Regions from separate parts of the uncultured Desulfobulbus sp. genome, predicted to be linked through region 1. Evidence: riboswitches for the same ligand, from Rfam matches in the RefSeq annotation. Region 1 holds a riboswitch; each other region holds the start of a gene.

Evidence for each region. A riboswitch is a leader RNA that binds a small molecule or an ion and turns the genes downstream of it on or off. The one in region 1 is predicted to bind cobalamin.
Region 2: it holds a riboswitch for cobalamin, as region 1 does, so the genes downstream of both, cobU (bifunctional adenosylcobinamide kinase/adenosylcobinamide-phosphate guanylyltransferase) here and thiC (phosphomethylpyrimidine synthase ThiC) in region 1, are expected to answer to the same signal.
Region 3: it holds a riboswitch for cobalamin, as region 1 does, so the genes downstream of both, ACHZCX_RS13450 (sirohydrochlorin cobaltochelatase) here and thiC (phosphomethylpyrimidine synthase ThiC) in region 1, are expected to answer to the same signal.
Region 4: it holds a riboswitch for cobalamin, as region 1 does, so the genes downstream of both, ACHZCX_RS13645 (sirohydrochlorin cobaltochelatase) here and thiC (phosphomethylpyrimidine synthase ThiC) in region 1, are expected to answer to the same signal.

What each region holds. Positions count from the first base shown of each region.
Region 1 is NZ_CAXXTL010000002.1:1,877,179-1,881,773, reverse strand. It holds gene cobT (nicotinate-nucleotide--dimethylbenzimidazole phosphoribosyltransferase) at 1-372, opposite strand, end outside; gene thiC (phosphomethylpyrimidine synthase ThiC) at 453-1,772, opposite strand; cobalamin riboswitch at 1,864-2,074, opposite strand; gene ACHZCX_RS12605 (cold shock and DUF1294 domain-containing protein) at 2,274-2,888, shown strand; gene ACHZCX_RS12600 (alpha/beta hydrolase) at 3,059-3,325, shown strand; gene ACHZCX_RS12595 (hypothetical protein) at 3,586-3,993, shown strand; gene panB (3-methyl-2-oxobutanoate hydroxymethyltransferase) at 4,085-4,595, opposite strand, start outside.
Region 2 is NZ_CAXXTL010000002.1:1,127,953-1,132,547, forward strand. It holds gene cobT (nicotinate-nucleotide--dimethylbenzimidazole phosphoribosyltransferase) at 1-49, opposite strand, end outside; gene cobC (alpha-ribazole phosphatase) at 58-657, opposite strand; gene cobS (adenosylcobinamide-GDP ribazoletransferase) at 654-1,430, opposite strand; gene cobU (bifunctional adenosylcobinamide kinase/adenosylcobinamide-phosphate guanylyltransferase) at 1,441-2,106, opposite strand; cobalamin riboswitch at 2,128-2,263, opposite strand; gene ACHZCX_RS09300 (CAP domain-containing protein) at 2,365-2,799, opposite strand; gene ACHZCX_RS09305 (ATP-binding protein) at 2,992-4,595, opposite strand, start outside.
Region 3 is NZ_CAXXTL010000002.1:2,058,715-2,063,309, forward strand. It holds gene ACHZCX_RS13445 (cache domain-containing protein) at 1-1,440, opposite strand, end outside; cobalamin riboswitch at 1,715-1,895, shown strand; gene ACHZCX_RS13450 (sirohydrochlorin cobaltochelatase) at 2,317-3,216, shown strand; gene ACHZCX_RS13455 (serine protein kinase PrkA) at 3,446-4,595, shown strand, end outside.
Region 4 is NZ_CAXXTL010000002.1:2,103,020-2,107,614, reverse strand. It holds gene ACHZCX_RS13655 (pyridoxal-dependent decarboxylase) at 1-438, shown strand, start outside; gene ACHZCX_RS13650 (hypothetical protein) at 435-1,277, shown strand; cobalamin riboswitch at 1,361-1,549, shown strand; gene ACHZCX_RS13645 (sirohydrochlorin cobaltochelatase) at 1,721-2,623, shown strand; gene ACHZCX_RS13640 (iron ABC transporter permease) at 2,623-3,663, shown strand; gene ACHZCX_RS13635 (heme ABC transporter ATP-binding protein) at 3,644-4,462, shown strand; gene ACHZCX_RS13630 (ABC transporter substrate-binding protein) at 4,482-4,595, shown strand, end outside.

The DNA of each region.
Region 1 (4,595 bases):
CAGGTCCGGAGGAAAATCATGGTTCACCCCCAGGTCGGCGACCCGCACCTCGGCCCCCGAATGGGCGGCGAGGACACTCACCGAAGCGCCGCCCTGGACAAAATTGTAGACCATCTGCGGTGTCACTTCCTGGGGAAAGAGGCTGACCCCCTCCTCGACCACGCCGTGATCGCCGGCGCAGGTGACAATCATTTTTTTGCGAAACCGGACATCGAGCGTGCCGGCAATGCCCGCCAACCGGGCGGCCAACGGCTCAAGGATGCCCAGGCTCCCCTGGGGCCGGGCCTGGTCGGCGAGCCGTTGCAAGGCTGCCTGGTGGATGGTGGTGTCCGGAGGACGGATAGCGTTGATGGTCTGCTGGACGAGTTGCATATCGATGCCTTGGTGGTGGATTATATTCGGTGTTTGATTGGGTGGTGTGGGCCGATGGGTGCACTACGCTCAAGCCGCGCTCAACCGGGGACGGAAATCTTGTCGCCGCTGATATCCTGGCGGAAGACCTCCATCCCCTTTTTCATGGCGCAGAAATCGCCGCACATGGTGCAGGTGTCGTTGGCCTCGGGGGCGCGTTCTTCTCTGATTTGCTTGGCTTTTTCCGGGAACAGCAGATATTTCTCCAAATCCTGCCAGCGCATGTCCCGCCGCGCCATGGCGGCCTGTTTTTCATTGTCGCGCCGCTCCGGATACTTGGCGATATCGCCGACGCGGACCGCCAGCCGAGTGGCGCGCACGCCTTCGCGGACATCGTCCTCATTGGGCAGGGCCAGGTGTTCGGCCGGGGTGATATAGCAGACCAGATCCGCCCCATGCCGGGCTGAATTGGCCGCACCGATGGCGGCAACGATGTGATCGTACCCGGCACCGCTGTCCATGGGCAGAGGCCCGAGCACATAGTAGGGGGCATTGCCGCTCATCCGTTTTTCCAGTTGGATATTGGCGGCGATTTCATCGAGCGGCACATGGCCCGGCCCTTCGACCATCATCTGACAGCCCATCTCCCGGCCAAGTTCCGCCAGTTCGCAGTTGATGATCATCTCCGCCATCTGGGCCCGGTCGTGGCTATCGTGGATGGCCCCGGCGCGGATGCCGTTGCCCAGCGAAAGGACCGCATCGTATTTTTTCATCAGGCCGCAGACCCGGTCGAACTGGGCATAGAGTGGGTTTTCCTGGCCGGTGGCGTCCATCCACGCCACCATGAAGGTGCCGCCCTTGGAGGCCAACCCACCGTAGCGAAAACCCTGTTTACGCAACCGCTCGATGGTGTATTGGTTGATGCCGCAATGGATGGCCATGAAACTGAGGCCGTCAGCCAGTTGGCGCTCAATCAGCTCGAAGAGGAATTCCGGATCGAGCTTGCAGGGATCTTTGTACTTGCGGGCGGTCTCTTTGAAGGCCTGATAGAGCGGCACATTGCCCACCGGCAGGCGGGTATGGGCCAGGACCTCGCGGCGGATGCGGTCCAGATCGCCGCCAACGGAGAGTTCCATCAGGGTGTCGGCCCCCTCTTCCTCGGCAATTTGGGCTTTGCGGATTTCCGCCTCCAGGTTGCAGATGTCCGACGAGGTGCCGATGGAGGCGTTGACCTTGGTCCGCAATCCTGTGCCGATGCCGATCACTTTTTGGCCGGGGCGGCGCGGATTGTTGGCGATGACAATCTCGCCGGCCGCCACCTTTTCCCGGATGTATTCCGTGCTCAGGCCTTCATCCCGGGCCACGGTTTTCATCTGCGGGGTCAGGGTGTGTTCGCGTGCATACTCAATTTGGGTTTTCATGTATCCTCCGTACGTTGCGACAGTCTGTAAGCGGAAAAAAGTAAAGGGCTTCAAAAGGGGAGTATCCTTTTGAAACCCTTTGCCATCGCGTTCCCAAGTCGAACTGATCTATACGTCTTCTGACTTCCGGATACTGCCAGATCGCGCCTTCCCGATCATCAAGGATGATCAGTGGCTTCCTCGCAAGGAGTGCGACCCCTTATTCCGGTTACAGCGGCGGGACCGTCACGGATTTGCACCGTGTTCCGTTTATAGAACTGTCTGTATCTGTGCCTGCTTCAACAGGTGCGGCAAACTACCATATTCAAGATCAAAAAAACAATCTCGAAAACGAGGTTTTTTTTCTTCCTCTGGAGGAGGTGCGATGGAGTTCTCATTTGAATGGATCAGGATGTCGTAGTATGTTTTAAAATAGCTTATTCTAATCAGGCTAAAAGTTCCCTTCCGGCAAAATCAGGACAGCCAAAGTAGTTGCGCCCAATAATAACCAAGCGAACCAACATGCGAATTCAAGGAAAAATAGCAAAGTGGAAAGCAGAGAAAGCGTTCGGATTCATAACCCCCAATGGCGGCGGCCCTGATATTTTCGTCCATAAAAATGGCCTGTCACAACGATCCCGAATGCCGACTGTCGGCGAGATCGTCACTTTTGAGATCGTTTCGACGGTTGGCGGGAAAACATGGGCCGAGAATGTGCTTTTTCAAGGGGAGAGTGATCCGCGAAGGAACGCGATAGTTGTAGACGTGCTGCTTGTGATCTTGGCAATTCTCTTTTTAACGGCAATCACTGGCTTGGTTGTTCGCGACTTGTTGCTACTGCCGGTTCTGGGCGTATATATCTGTGCCAGCTTGCTGACCTTCATCGTGTACCGATTTGACAAGTCGGCGGCTGAGTTCAATGATTGGAGGACCTCAGAAATCCGTCTACATACGCTCAGCATCCTTGGCGGATGGCCTGGTGCCATAATTGCGCAACGACTTCTGCGCCACAAATCGAAAAAACAATCGTTCCAAGTAATCTTCTGGGCAACAGTCGTTCTCAACGCGACTATGCTGGCAGCGCTGCTCTCTCCAGCCGGCAAACATTTCCTTCATTCACTCCTGTTGGGGCTCTAATTCAACGGAAATCGAATGTGAGCGATTTGATTAGGTCAGACGTCCCCGTTGTTTCTCTAGCTCTGGAAGTCACGGGACAACCAACCGGCACAATAATTTGACGGTGCATGGAGGAGGAACAATGATCAAGCACATAAAAACAGACTCCCTCAACATCGCCTATGCGGAGAGTGGCCCACCTGCTTTCTCTCCGCCTGGTGAACGGCGACCCCGCCTTTGAGGCAACCGAACGGCGGTTGATCGATCTGCCGCGGATACCCGTGCCGGCCATCGTCCTGCACGGCAGTGAAAACGGCGTCCTCCCCGCCGCCGGTTCCGAGGAGCACCACCGATTTTTTAGATCCGCCTATGAGCGCCGGTTGATTCCGGTGGCGGGCCACAATCTGCCCCAGGAAGAGCCGCTCGCCTTTGCGGCAGCAGTGCTCTCGCTCCTTTAAGTCGATATCAAACCGCCCTTGCCTTGCAACGGACCTCACGGGCAGGCGGCTATCCACATCAACCTTGTTTGAACCTGACCAGCGTTCGCCGGATCATCCGTCTTATCCCGGCAGCACGCCAAGATATCTTTTGTCATGGCGGGGCGGCTTGCTGTCGTGGTAAGGAGTGGAGAGTACGGTCCGATTGGGTGCATTGTCGGTTAGGGCAACAGCGCCAACCGGTGAGAGCCGATTCCCTCAGCCTCTCTTGTGGAGTAACCATGTCGCGCATCGAATTTTCGTCAACCCGGTTTCTTCCCTACTTGCCTGAATCGTGCCAGGTGAATCCCGGCGCGTACGGGTTTGAGCTGGCCAGTTGGCTGTCTCTGGCGTTGGCAAAAGCTGGCTTTGCCACCCGCTACCCCACCGGTGAAGATTGGGGCTGGTTTATCGAATACCTTGAAGGCGATGCGGAATTCATGATCGGCTGCGGTTGCGAAGCCGAGGAGGGCGAGGGCTACAAGGGGACGCCGGTGGCCTGGCACATTTCTATAATGCAGAATCTCACGTTAAGTCAGTGCCTCAAAGGGGTGGAGATCCCGGATCTGGACGTGCAACTCACCGATGCCATCGTCGCGGCGTTGCGCGCGGAAGGGATCGAGCCCACAATCAAGGAAGGCGGTCAATAGCCGCCGTTTTTTCATTCCCCCTAATTTCTTCACGCCCCCAACCGCTCTAGGTGGGAGCGTGAAGAAATCGCATTCCCTCTTTCCCTGACACTCAATACAACTGCAGCAGTTTATCCATCTCCTCGGATTTCATGGTGAAGCTGTGGGCTTCGGCGGGGAAGGCACGGCTCTCGACCTCGGCCTTGTATTGGGCCAGAGCGGCGGCGATGGGTTCGTTAATCTTGGCATACTGCTTGACGAATTTGGGGGTGAAACGATCGTAAAGTCCGACCAAGTCGTGGATCACCAAGACCTGGCCGTCGCAGCCGGGGCCGGCGCCGATGCCGATGGTGGGAATGGTGATCTCCCTGGTGATGTGGTCAGCCAGGGGTGCCGGAATCGCCTCGAGAACGATGGAAAAGCAGCCAGCCTCTTCCAGGGCCTGGGCATCCTCGATCAGCTGCTTAGCCGCCTGGGCGCTCTTCCCTTGGACCTTGAAACCGCCGAGGCTGGTGGCGGTCTGCGGAGTCAGGCCGATATGGCCCTGCACCGGAATACCGGCCCTGACGATGGCGGCAACCGTCTCGGCCATGGAAACACCGCCCTCGAGCTTGACCGCGTCG
Region 2 (4,595 bases), 750 kb from region 1:
CCCGGTCGGTGGGCCGGATGGCCTCCAGGGTCTGCTTAAGCAAGTGCATAGTGTGCCCTACCTGTAGTTAAAACGGATGAGAATGGGCAATTGGCCCATGATTTCGATCTCGCACAAGGTGGCGTTATCGACCTTGAACTGCCAGTAGCCCTTGGAGACCGATTCGCTGAAGAAATGGGCCAGGAGCGAACGGATGCAGCCGCCGTGCGAGACCACCGCCACCCGCTTGCCCGCATTATAGCGGACGATCTCCTCAACCACGCTGATCACCCGGTGCTTGAAGGCGGGGAAGGCCTCGCCGCCGGGAATCCGGGTTTGTTCCCAGTCGGTCAGCCACAACTTCCAGATATCGGGATACTGCTGGGCGATCTCGGAGAAATGCATGCCCTCCCACTCGCCGAAATGGAACTCCTGGAGACTGGAATCGGTGATGACCTGCGCCTCCTCACCAAAAACCAGCGAAGCGGTTTCCACCGCCCGCGAGAGGGGGCTGGAAAAGATGGCATCAACCTCAAGGGCGTTGAGCCGCTCGCCAAGGGAGGCGGCCTGCAGGCGGCCATGATCGTTGAGGGGCGTATCGGTGCTGCCCATGAGGACGCCGGTTTTGTTCGGTTCGGTTTCGCCGTGGCGAATAAGATACAGTTTGGTCGGGTTCATAATAAAAATTTCCAGACAAGAAGAAAAACAAGGAAGCTGAGAATTTCGGCCAGCTCAATACTGGCACCGATGGTGTCGCCGGTGATGCCGCCCAACCGCCGCTTGAGGTAGGCGGCAAACAGAACAGCCAGGAGGATCGGCGGCAGATGGAGGATGAGAACCACCAGGGGAACCAGCGACGGGTGCACCCCCCAGAGGAATAGAATGGAGGTCACCAGAAACAGGGACATCAGGGTGGCGGCCGCCGCCTGGGCCAGGCCGGTCTGGTTGACATAGTCGCCGATCCCTCGCTCCTCGCGGGCATAGCGGGCCGCCGCCGAATGCCAGGTCAGGGCCACCCGGCCGAGTACCGGGGTGATCAACACGGCCGGCACGCCGCCGGTGCCTGGAATAGTCTGAAGGAGGATGTACTTGAGCAAAATGGTGAGCACCAGGGCGATCACGCCGTTGGTCCCCAGAGTGGAATCGCGCATGATCTCGAGCATCCGCTCGCGGGAGCGGTAGCTGAACAGACCATCGGCGGTGTCGGCGATGCCGTCGAGGTGCAGGCCGCCGGTGACGGTAATCAAGCCAATTACCGCGACCATGGCCGCCAGCTCCCGACCAAGCAAGGCATCGACAAGCAGATAGCCAGCGGCGGCCGGCAGCGCGGCCAACAAACCGACCAGCGGCATCCATTTCATGCCCTGGACAAAACGCTCGGCGGTGAATTCAACCTGCACCGGAATTGGATACCGGGTCATGAACTGAATCATGAGAATGAGCGCCCTCATGAAGCCACCTTCACTCTCCCTTGAGCCGCAAGGGAAGACCGGCCACCACCAGATAGACCTCCGAGGCAGCCTCTGCCATCCGCTGGTTGACCCGGCCGGCGCAATCACGGAAAAACCGGGCCAGCGGCGCAATCGGTACGATGCCGTAGCCGACCTCGTTAGTGACAGCGACCAGATCGGCCCGGCTACCGGCAACAGCCCCAATGATGGCCTCGATCTCGGTCATCACATCCGCCTCGACTTCGTTTAACTGGTTTACGGTCGGCTGGTCCCAATCCATGGGATGCACCAGCATCCGGTTGCTGATCATCACCGTCAGGCAATCCAGGAGCATGGCGGCAAAATGAGGGCCTTCGCTGGCAATCACCTCGGAGGGGCCGGTCGTGGTCTCGAAGGTTTGCCAGGATGCGGGCCGCTGCAGCCGGTGCTTTTTGATGCGGTCCGTCATCTCGTCATCAAAGGCCCGGGCCGTAGCGATATAGGCGATATCGGTGCCGATGCCGGCAATCAACTGTTCGGCAAAACTGCTCTTGCCGCTTCTGGCCCCACCGGTGACAAGGATAATGCGTCCCATGAACACACCAAGGAGTAGTTGCCGCGCCTCGCATAGAGAGGCAGCGACATGGTTGATCGAGCAGAGAGATTCTTCAGAGGAGGAGGCGAGAGTCGTTTGCACGGCGCCGGTGTCTCATTCCACGAAGACCCACGTTCAAGAGGAGTGTCTGGCTTTTCCGCTCATCGCGAAATCACAGTTGCGGGACAGCACGGGATTTGCACCCGTTTCCTCCATACGAAAGACGGCACCCAGCCCAGCCGGTGCACAGGCTGTTTATATCGAATTCAGGAAAAAAAAGATAGGGGCAAATAACACGGGAGTGGCACCCTCTGAGGAACACGTCAGCGTAGCCGCTTCAAGTCACAAAGGGCGAGCGGGTTATTTACAGGCGAAAAAGGTGACGTAATTGCCAACCTCGGCGATCCCGACCTTGGAGACCCCATCTTTCAGCATGTTCTGATCATGCCCGCTCGATCCGCGCCAGCCATCGAACTGTTTGAGGGGCGTGCTGTAGTTCCAGCCGACATTTTCGACGCAGAGCCGGCTGCCGGAACGCTCAAACCGCTCGTCGAACTTGTTGTGGCTCATCCGCTTCTGCTGGAACATCGCAAAGCTGTGATTCTTGGCCAGATGGTTGAGATGGGCATCGAACCGCAGCGGATTCAACCCGTTGTCCTGGCGGTACAGATTGATCTGCTCCAGCAGGGTACGACAATACAGCGAGACGCCCTCATCGGGCAACTCCCGGGCAGGCGCCGGTGAGACCGCCAGAGACAACAAAAAAACAGCAACCAACATGACCTTCATATTCATCGATCTCGTTACAAATTGGATAGCAAACCTAGGTGATTCACGTCTTGGTTATTAAATAAGAACGAATGGAGAAAAAATCCACCCGACAGCCACTCCGTTTTTCCCAGCGACTGCCTCGCTCCCAAACGTCGAAGAAATCCCTTTCGTCTTTTTTTAAGCAAAAAAGAGTGCCCATTGGGAGCGTGCCCACGATCACCCTAAAACCTGCCGCACCTTCTGCAGCAGGGTGCGGACGGCAAAGGGTTTCTGGATGAAATCGACGCCTTCGTGGAGCATGCCCTGGTCGGCGATGACATTTTCTGTATATCCGGACATATAGACAACTTTAAGATCAGGAATGCGACTTGACAGCCGCCGATGCAGCTCACGGCCGTTCATCTTCGGCATGACCACATCAGTCAGGAGGAGATCGATGCCAGCCACCTGGGCCGCCCGCTCCAGGGCCACTTCCGGGTTCTCCGCCGCTATGATTCGGTAACCGTGGCCAGCCAGGGTTTCGCAGACCAACTCCAGCACCAAGGCATCGTCCTCAACCACCAGGATCTGCTCGCCACCCCCCGATGCCAGACCCACTTCAACTTCCGCCACCGGGGCCTGCAGAGCTCCTTCGGCCTTAGGCAGATAAATCTTGAAGGTGGCACCGTGGCCGGGCTCGCTGTACACCCACAGATGGCCATGATGTTGCTTGATGATGCCAAACGAGGTCGCCAGCCCCAGCCCCGTGCCCTTGCCGCGCTCCTTGGTGGTAAAGAACGGTTCAAAGATGCGATTGCGGACGGCCTCATCAATTCCCGTCCCGGTGTCGCTGATCGACAGCATAACATAATCTCCCGCTTCGACCTCCGCGTGGTGCTCGGCATAGGACTGATCAAGGTGCGCCTCGGCTGTTTCGATGGTCAGGGTGCCACCCTCCGGCATGGCATCGCGGGCATTGACCGCCATGTTGAGTACCACCTGCTCAATCTGGCCTTTATCCGCCCGAATCGGGACCGGGAGGGGACTGAGCACGGTCCGTACGGTGATGGCCTCGCCGATCAGCCGTTGCAGCATGCTTTCGAAGCCGCGAATCAACTCATTGAGGTCGATGATTCTGACCTCAAGCATCTGTTTGCGGCTGAAGGCCAGGATCTGCCGAGTCAGGTCGGTGGCCCGCCCCGCCGCCTTGAGAATCTGCCCTAGATCGGTGAAGAGCGGATTATCAGGAGGTAACCGTTTCCGCCCCAATTCAGCATAGCCAATGATCGGCGAAAGCAGGTTGTTGAAATCGTGAGCAATACCTCCGGCCAGGCTGCCCAGGGTCTCCAGTTTGCGGTGTTGGCGCACTTGCTCCTCCAGCTCCTTGCGCTGACTGACGTCACGGAAGCTCCATAACCGGCCATAGCGAACTCCCTCGCCGCTTTGCACCGGGACACTGTAGTACTCAACCACTTTACCGTCCGTCAGGACCATTTCGCCCTGCACCCTTGTATCGGGCACCTGCCCCACTTGAGTCAGGGCTGCCTGGAAGGGCTCCGGCTCCTGTACCTGGGCCTCGATTTGGGAGCACAGCGGTTGCATCGAAGCTCCGGGCAGACAATCGATCGGCACCTGCCAAAGAGATCGGAAATGACTGTTGCCAAACAGACAGATATTGTCCTCGCCGACAATGCAGATGCCATCGATTCCTGCCTCAAGCACGCATTCAAGCAAGGTCTTGCGGAACAGCAGTTCCTGCTCTGCCTCGTGCCGGTGGCCCATATCCTCGCGGATGCGCAGCCGCATCCCGTTGATGGCCGCAACCAACTGGTCCAACTCGT
Region 3 (4,595 bases), 180 kb from region 1:
CGGCCAGGGGAAGGGGATGTTTTTCAGAATATCGTAACCCACCTCGGTATGGCACCTGATAATGGCTCGTTCTTGAGCAGAGAGCCGGGCCGGTTTGGCGAGGTATTCCGAGGGTAGGGAAATCTTGCCGATGTCATGGAGCAGGGCGGCGAAGTGGAGCCCCTCAAGCTGTTTTTCCGGCAACCCCAGTTCCTTGGCAATGGCGCAGGCCAGCATGTCCACCCGCATCTGATGACCGGCGGTGTAGGGATCCCGCTTCTCAGCTGCCATCGCCAGCGATTTGACCGTTTCTTCCAAACTGGTGTGGAGTTCGTCCCTACTCTTCTTGAGGGCTTCAAGGGCGCTTTTGCGCTCGGAAATATCACGGGCGATTCCCCGGTATCCCAGAAATTCACCGCTGTCGCTGAACACCGGCACCCCGTTTTTCTCGATGACCAGCACCCGCCCGTCCCGTGCCTGACAGATGGTTTCAAAGTCGCTGAACGGTTTGTGGGAGTCGATGAGTTTTTTGAAAATCCGGCTGGTTCGCTCCACCTCCTTGATCGCGATCAAATCCACCAGATGCTTGCCGATGATTTCCTCCGGTTCAAAACCGAGCAGGTCACGCACCTTGGGACTGCAATAGGTGTATATCCCCTGGGGATTGATCTCCCAGATCCAGTCGCTGGTGGTTTCCACCAGGGAGCGGAACCGCTCGTTGCTTTCTTCCAGCGCCCTCAGCAGACTTTCCCTTTCCTCCGAGATGATGCGCCGAACCCGATCCGCCAGGACCGTGTGGCGGATGATGTAAAACGCCAGAAAAGAAACAAAGAGAAGGATGACGGTGGCGATGGCATTGAGTTGTTTGGCGATCAGGCCGATCTCTACGTTGACGTCCTCAACGTAGAGGCCGGTGCCGATGATCCAGCCCCAGGGTTCGAAGCCTCTGACATAGGAGAGTTTGGGGACTATTTTGGTGGGGTCGTCCTGCCACTGAAAGCGGTAATCGACATAGCCCGCCCCCTGGGCCTTCACCACCTTGACGAATTCTTCCAGCAGATTTTTTCCTTTGGGATAACGGACGTCGGGGACTGCCTCGCCATGGAGATCGGGCCGGTAGGGATGAACAACGATCAGGGCCTGCATATCGTTGACCCAGAAATAATCTTTGTTCTCCGGCCCGTACCGAAGATCTCGAATAATACCCAGGGCTGTTTGCTGGGCTTTTTCCCGAGTCATCTGGCCGGTCCGTTCCATTTTTTCGTAGGAAGAGACCATGTCCCAGACGATGGTGTTCAACTCCCGCAGCATCTCCCGTTTTTTTGTCAGGAGATTGTCCTTGAGGGAGGGGAGGATGATGACAAAGGTAGCGGTAACGAACAGAGCAATGGTGAGCAGGGCCGGGAGGGCGATCCTGATGGAAATGGCGTGGGCAAATCTTCGTTTTTTAATCTTTTCCATGCACGGTACAGGCTTATGCTCTCATGATTGGCGATAAAAGGGAAGGTGGCGATCGGCGGCCGCTGCGAAAGAATTCTTGCCCCGTTTCGAACGTTGTCTGCACCGGCGGGACCGCATTCAAAATCACCATTTCTTGTAGCACCATAACGATTACCGCTGAGATCAGCAAGGATTCTTGCTCGCTTTTACCCGCAAGCCATTGGCACTTTAGAGCGGCTAAGGCTTCCACTCCCCGTCTGAAAATTCGACTTGACTTTCCCGGTCTGATCAGGTTTTTTAAAGGCAGGTTTCAGGTTCCTTTCGAGGAATAATTGGGAACTCCGTGGAAATCGGAGACGGGCCCGCCGCTGTAACCGGGGACGAACACCGCAAAGATGTCACTGGCCAAGGTCGGGAAGACGCGGTGGGAGGATGAACCGGGAGTCAGAATACCTGCCTGAAACGTGACAGCCTCCCTCCGCGGATCAGGGGGACGGCGCCGATACGTGGATAAACTAGGGCATCCCCGAATCATTGAAGAATGATCCGGGGATTTTTTTTGTCTGCGGTTACGGCTGCAATCCCGGATCAATACGGTGGAAAGCTTGGCAACACTCCCAGAGTGAGGCCTGCCTTTCCTCGGAAGAACGGCTCTTTTTTCTGTTGGTGCAGCTTTTCAGGAGAAGAGGGTCTGACGGTTTGCCATGTCCGGGATGTCCGGCAGTGAGACTGTTTGCCGACGGGATCACTGCCGTATCTCCCCAGCCCCTTGCTTGCTGTCCGGATACTTTCAGGAGGTGCCGGAGTCGTTCGACCCGCCGTCGTTTTCACGGTCAAAAGCCGGGATGGTCCTGGCTGTGCCCATGTTCTTCAGACTTTTCGAGGAGGTCGTCCACAATGTTTCATCGCGCCCAACATCTGCTGCTTATTCTGACATTTATGCTCATCACTCCCTTGGCCTGCTGGGCCGGCGAGGCTGCCCACGGTCCTCAAGCCAAGGCCGGCAAGGGACCAGCCATCCTGCTGGTCACCTTCGGCACCAGCGTTCCCAGTGGCCAAGCGGCTTTTGTCAACATCGAGCAGCAGGTGAAGAAAGCCTACCCTAATACGGAGATCCGTTGGGCCTACACCTCGCAAATTATCCGCAAAAAACTGGCCAAGCAAGGAACAGTCCTCGATTCTCCGGAAATCGCGCTGGCCAAGCTGATGGACCAGGGGTATACCCGGGTCGTGATGCAATCGCTACACATGATTCCAGGTGCCGAGTTCCACGAAATCTATACCAACGGCAAACTCTTTGGTCAGATGGCTGGGGGCTTTGACAAGGTGATGGTGGCCTATCCGCTCTTGTCCAGCGATGAGGCCATGGAAAAGACCTTGCAAATAGTGGCCACCACGATTGTGCCCAAGGAGCGTCAGGCTAATGAGGCTGTGGTGCTCATGGGACACGGCACCCATCATCCCAGTGACGCCATCTACTCGGCCTTGATGCTGAAGGCCCAGAAGATGGACGCCAATATGTATGTCGGCACGGTGGAGGGCCACCCTTCTTTTGACGAGGTTAAAGAGGCATTGGTTAAGAAAGGGATCAAAAAAGCCTACCTTGTCCCCCTGATGACTGTAGCCGGCGATCACGCTATGAACGACATGGCTGGCGACGAACCCGATTCCTGGAAAAGTCAGTTGACCAAAGCGGGCATTGAGAGCGTGCCCGTGCTCAAGGGGTTGGCCGAGTTCGACCCGATCGTTGATCTCTGGCTGGAAAATCTGAAAACAGCCATGCAGCATGTGCAATAGGCACGATTAAGGCATCAAATTCTCTGAGGCAGTCCCATCGTTTCGTTGAACTGCCTCTTTATTTTTCAGTTTTTCAAGGAGACCCGCCGCACTCCTCCGCCCCTTTTTCTCACCGCCGATAAAGCAGTGACAGTTACAATAACTCCTTGAATTTCGTCAAAGTTACAGCGATAATAAAGATATAATCCGCTGTGGCCAACATATCCATACCTCGTCAAGGAGGCGCATGATGACCGACCCCAAGAACAATTCCCTTCATCACCACATTCTTGCTGTCAAAAAAGGTGAGCGTGTCTTTGAAAACGCCTTTCAGAGCGTCAGTCGGATGATTCTGGACAAGGACATTAACAAGGTGACGGTCAATGGGAAGAGTACCTTTGACTTCACCATCTTTCGCGAGGGCAAGAAACACATCATCGGCATGTACGACGAGATCAACTCCTTTGTCTCGTTCGTCAAGGATGCCTCCCAGGGCGGCTCGTCCAAGGAAATGGCCTTTGTTTTAGTGGGAGAGCCCGGCAACGGCAAGACCTTTTTGGTTGAGTACCTGTGCAGCCTATACCGCGATTTCCTCTCCCTGCCGAAAAACAAAAAATATTCTTTCCGTTTCACCAATCTCGACCGGATCGGCACTTACGGCGGCATTAAGGCGATTGAATCGCAGACCTATGAGGATCCGATGGTCCTGGCGCTGAACCTATTTGACACCCGCGCCGAAACCACCAATTACCTGGCCAAGAAATGGAAGGTCAGTGACAAGGTCCTGGCCCAATGGGCCGATAATTATCGGCCGTTGGGCGCCTGCTCCGCTTATATCTGGAACGATATCAGGATGATGACCAATGGCGATATCGAGGAGATGCTCAAATGCATCGAGCTGGTACCGGTGCCGTTGATCGAGAGCCTGGGGACGGTTACCGGCAAGTACCCGGCCAAGGACAAGATCACCTCATCGGCGGTCGACCTCCTGGGCGAAGAATCGATTCAACGGCTGCTGCACATCAGCGATACCAATAACCCCTTTCGTTTCGACCTGCGGCGGGGCGCTCTGGCCCGGGTAGCCGGCGGCGGTATCCATTTCAGCGACGAGATTTACAAGAACAAGAAAGATCTGGTGCAGGTCTATCTCGGCATCATTCAGAACCGGACCATCGAGATTGACGGCTACAAGTGGCCGATCGACACCTTGATCGTCGCCACCAGCAATAATGCCGAATTCAACCGCTTTCTTGCCGAAAAGGAGGAGGCGCCGATCATCGACCGCTGCCGGATCTGTTATGTCTCCCACAACACCAACTACCGCCAGCAGCATGCCCTGACCAGCTACGCCATCGGCAACGAGTCCAAGACCACCCTGACCGGCGACACCATGCACCAGG
Region 4 (4,595 bases), 230 kb from region 1:
CTGCAATGCGGCCGGCGGGTCGACAGCCTCAAGTGGTTCCTCGACTGGAAATTCTACGGTCAGGCCGGGCTGGCCGAAAGGGTGGAAAATTATCTGGAACTGTGTCAATATGCCGAGGAACAGGTGCATCAGGCGAACGAACTTGAGATGGTCGTGCCCCGCGAATCGTTCAACATTTGTTTCCGTTTTCGTCCCCCCGCCGATATCCCTGTCGAACCCTTCAACCTGGAGCTGCGGGAGCGCATGCACCGCACCGGCCGCAGCCTGGTCGGCACCGGTTTCGTCAACAACCAACTGGTCCTGCGGCTGCTGATCACCAACATCACCATCGGCAAACCCCAGATCGACGACTTTTTCCAGGCGGTCATTGCCACTGGCCGGGAATTGCTGGCCGAGAGCAACAGCCGGAATCACCCATCAACGACGAGACAGGCATGAGTGACAATGATTACATGGTAACCCAGAAAGAAGCGGCCGATTTTCTCAATGTATCGACCAAATCCATCAGCCGGTACCGGAAAAGAGGTCTACCTTACAAACTGATCCTTAACCCGGTGACCGGCAAGCAGGAGGTCCGCTTCCGTTACGCCGACCTGGAACGGTGGGACCAGGGAAGGCAGCTGCTCGCTACCTATGCTCGCGACGGCGAAGAGATGGCTACGGGCGAGACCAAAGCAGCCGGAATCGCCGGGCGGCAGGCACAAACCAGCCAGCACGACGGCTTTTTAAACGATCTGCTGCTTGCCTACAAGGAGCAGATCGAACTGCTCCGCGATCAACTGGAAGACATGCGGGAGCAGCTGGCGCGCCGCGACCGGCAGATCGACGACCTCATGCGGCTGATGGTCGGCTTGCAACTGGAATACAAACCCATGCCCACCGTTGTCACCGCCGACATTCCAACTCCTGCCGAAAGCGCGCACGACAAAAACACGCTCCCGGAGGATCAGATATTCGACCTCTACGAGGCGGTTGAATTGCCGCACAACGGCCTGACCCTGGAAATGCCTGAAACACCCCCTCCGGCAGAGAACAAGCAGACTTTACAGAAACTCGGTAGGGAAAAAAAGGTATTCAGCCGCGACCAGCTCTCGGCTTCGATCCAGCGGCTGCGGTCCAAAGGAAAGAGCTACGAGGAGATAGCCCGAGGACTCAATCAGATCAACGTGGCCACCCTCTCCGGTCATCCGGAATGGACCACCCTTGAGGTGCAAACCCTGTTGCCCGCCTTGGTGAACAGCTCTCCTCGCCACTTTACCGAAGGCAACAACGCCTGAGTCCTCCGTGGGAACGCTGTTCCCCGTGTTTTCCAGATTGACAGCGATTCACGGCTTGACTTCATCGGGAGCGGCAGGTACCATGGGCCGCACTGTGTTCAGGTGTCCGTATCAACGGATGAAAAGGGAATCCGGTTCAAGACCGGAACGGGCCCACCGCTGTACCCGGGGACAAATTCCGCATGATGGCCACTGTTGTTGCTGACAACGGGAAGGCGCGGAAGGAGAGTGATCCGGAAGTCAGAAGACCTGCCTGAACAGTAAGACCCCGACCTTGCCGGCTGCAAGCTCGGACGACAGACTCCAGCGGTAAACAAGGGACATCCTGGATCAAGATCATTGGTCCGGGATTTTTTTATTTCCGGACCGGAAACCCAGGGAAAACAGGGGCGCGAGGACACATCGCCCGGCAACCTTTTTTCCGTCAACCGAGGGAGGCGTTGGTGCAACAGAGGAAGGCGATTGTGCTGGCCATGTTCGGAACCACGGTGGAAGCGGCCCTCAAGGGGCTGCTGACCATCAAGACCGCCATGGAAACTGCGTATCCCCAGACCCCGGTGCGCCTGGCCTTCACCTCCAACCAGATCCGCCGCATCTGGCGCAAGCGCGCCACCGACCCGGCCTACCTGCAGGCGCATCCCGATATCCCCCAGGATATCCTTGCCATTCAGGGCATCCTCGCCGCCATAGCCAATCTCCAGGATCAAGGGTTTGACACCCTGATCGTCCAGCCAACCCACGTTGCCCCAGCCGAGGAGTTTCACGATCTGGCGGCCTATGTCCGCGGCCTGGCCTCAATCCGTACCATGAAGCCGCGTTGGCGGCCCTTTAAAACAATCGCCCTCGGCCGGCCCCTGCTTGGAGCCTACAGCCTCCACCGCGCCTATGCCGACGACATCCGCATCGTTGCCCAGGCCCTGGCTGAAGACGCGGCCCTGGCAAAAAGCCACGATGCGGCCTTGGTCTACATGGGCCACGGCAACCAGTATTTCCCCTCCGGCGGCCTCTACCTGGAATTTGCGGCCCGCATGCGGCAGTTCTACCCCGGGGTGCTGACCCTGATTGCCACGGTCGAAGGATTCCCCAGCCTTGATGAGGTGGTCGAGAGCCTGCGGCTGCACGGGGTACGCCGGGTGATGCTAAAGCCCTTTCTCATCGTCGCCGGCGAACATGCCACCCGCGACCTGGTCAGCCCGGAGGAAGACTCCTGGCAATCGATCCTCACCAGGGAGGGTTTCGAGGTGATCCCGGTGATCAAAGGCTTGGGCGAAGAAACGCCGCTGGTGCAGATTTTTGTCGCGCATGCCGCCGAAGCCGCTGCCGATGCGGGAGTGGAGCTGGACTGATGAACGGCAAGAGCGCCATTACCTGGTTGCTGCCACTCTGCGGAGCCATGGTGTTTGCCGTGGCCCTTTCGGCCACCCTGGGCTTCCTCCAGGTGTCGATCCCCGATGTCATTCTCATTCTTTTTGCCAAACTGAGCAGTCAACCCCTGCCCGTGGGCATCGACCCGGTTGCCGCCACGGTGGTCGCCGACGTGCGTATGCCCCGGATCCTGGCCTCGGTCCTGGTCGGCGGTCTGCTCGGGGTGAGCGGCGCGGTCTTTCAGGCAATTCTGCTCAATCCCCTGGCCGACTCCTACACCCTGGGGATCTCCACCGGCGCTGCCTTCGGTGCCTCCCTGGTGATTGTCTTGCAGATTTTCGGCCTGGCCCTGCCGTCCGGCGTGACCATTCCGGTCTTTGCCTTCGGCGGCGGCGTCGGCACCCTGGCCGTGGTCCTCTTTCTGGCCTCCGGCGACAAGCGGCTCTCCTCCACCAGCCTGATTCTCGCAGGGGTCATTGTTGCCGCCATCTTGTCTGCGGCCATCGGTTTTCTCAAATTCCTCGCTGACGAGCAGGTGGGGCTGATCATCTTCTGGCTGATGGGCAGCCTTGCCGGGGCCTCCTGGCAAAACATTCTCCTGCTGGTGCCCACGGCCCTCTTCGGGACCATGACCGCGGTTTTTTACAGCCGCGACCTCAACATCATGGCCACCGGCGATCGGGCCGCCACCTCGCTCGGCGTCAATACGGTCCGGCTGCGCACTCTCCTGCTCACGGTCAGCACCCTGATGACTGCAATTGCGGTTTCGGTCTCCGGCATCATCGGCTTTGTCGGCCTGATCGTGCCGCACATGCTGCGCCACCTGGTCGGTCCGGACAACCGTTTACTGGTCCCGCTCTCCTTTTTTACCGGCGGCCTGCTCTTGCTGGTCGCCGACACCCTGACCCGGGCGGTCCTGCCGGTCGAGGTACCGATCGGCGTACTCACCGCGCTTTTGGGCGGCCCCTTCTTCTGCATTCTCTTTAAAAAACGGCAACAGGATGGCAAGAGCGCTTTCTGAACAACAGAGCGACCGCCTCTGGTCACTGACCGAGGTCAGCTTTGGCTATAACGGCACGCAGGTTGTGCGCGATGTCAATCTTGAACTCCGCCGGGGCTGCTGCTACGGTATCCTGGGCCCCAACGGCAGCGGCAAGACCACGCTCCTTGATCTGATGGGCGGCCTGCAGACGCCGCAGTCCGGGTCGATTGCGTTCATGGACCGTCCGGTACAAACCTGGCCGAAAAAACAACTGGCCCGGCTCCTGGCCCTGGTGCCCCAGGACTTCATGGTCCGCTTCAGTTTTTCGGTCCGCGAGGTGGTGGAAATGGGGCTGCATCCGCACCTCCATCGTTTTGCCACTCCCAACAAAGAGGACCAGGACCTGATCGACGAGGTGTTGGAGATCACCGGCATTACTGCCCTGGCCGATCGGCCGGTGACCCGGCTTTCCGGCGGCGAAAAGCAGCGGGTGGCCGTGGCCCGTGCCCTGGCTCAGAAGCCTGCGGTCCTCCTGCTCGACGAGGCCACCTCCAACCTCGACATCCACCACAGCCTGGAGATCCTCCACCTCATCCGCAGCCGTTTCGAGCAGCAGGGCATGCAGGTGGTGGCAGTGATGCACGATCTCAACCTGGCCTCCTTCTTCTGCGACCAGCTGGTCTTCCTCAAACAGGGGCAGGTGGTCTGCCAGGGGCCCACCGAGGAGGTGCTGACCCCGGAAAATATTGAGGCGGTCTACGGCGTCGAGGCCGAAGTAACCACCAATACCTTTACCAACAGCCGGCAGGTGAGTTTCAGGCTGCCGGCTCACCCTTAAACCCCAGCAATACGGTATCATGCGCCTTAAAGTTCTTCTTCTCATCCAGTGTCTCGTTCTCCTGCTTACCTCCATTGCCTCGGCCGCGTCCATCACCGACAGCGAGAAACGGACCCTGGTCTTTTCCCAGCCT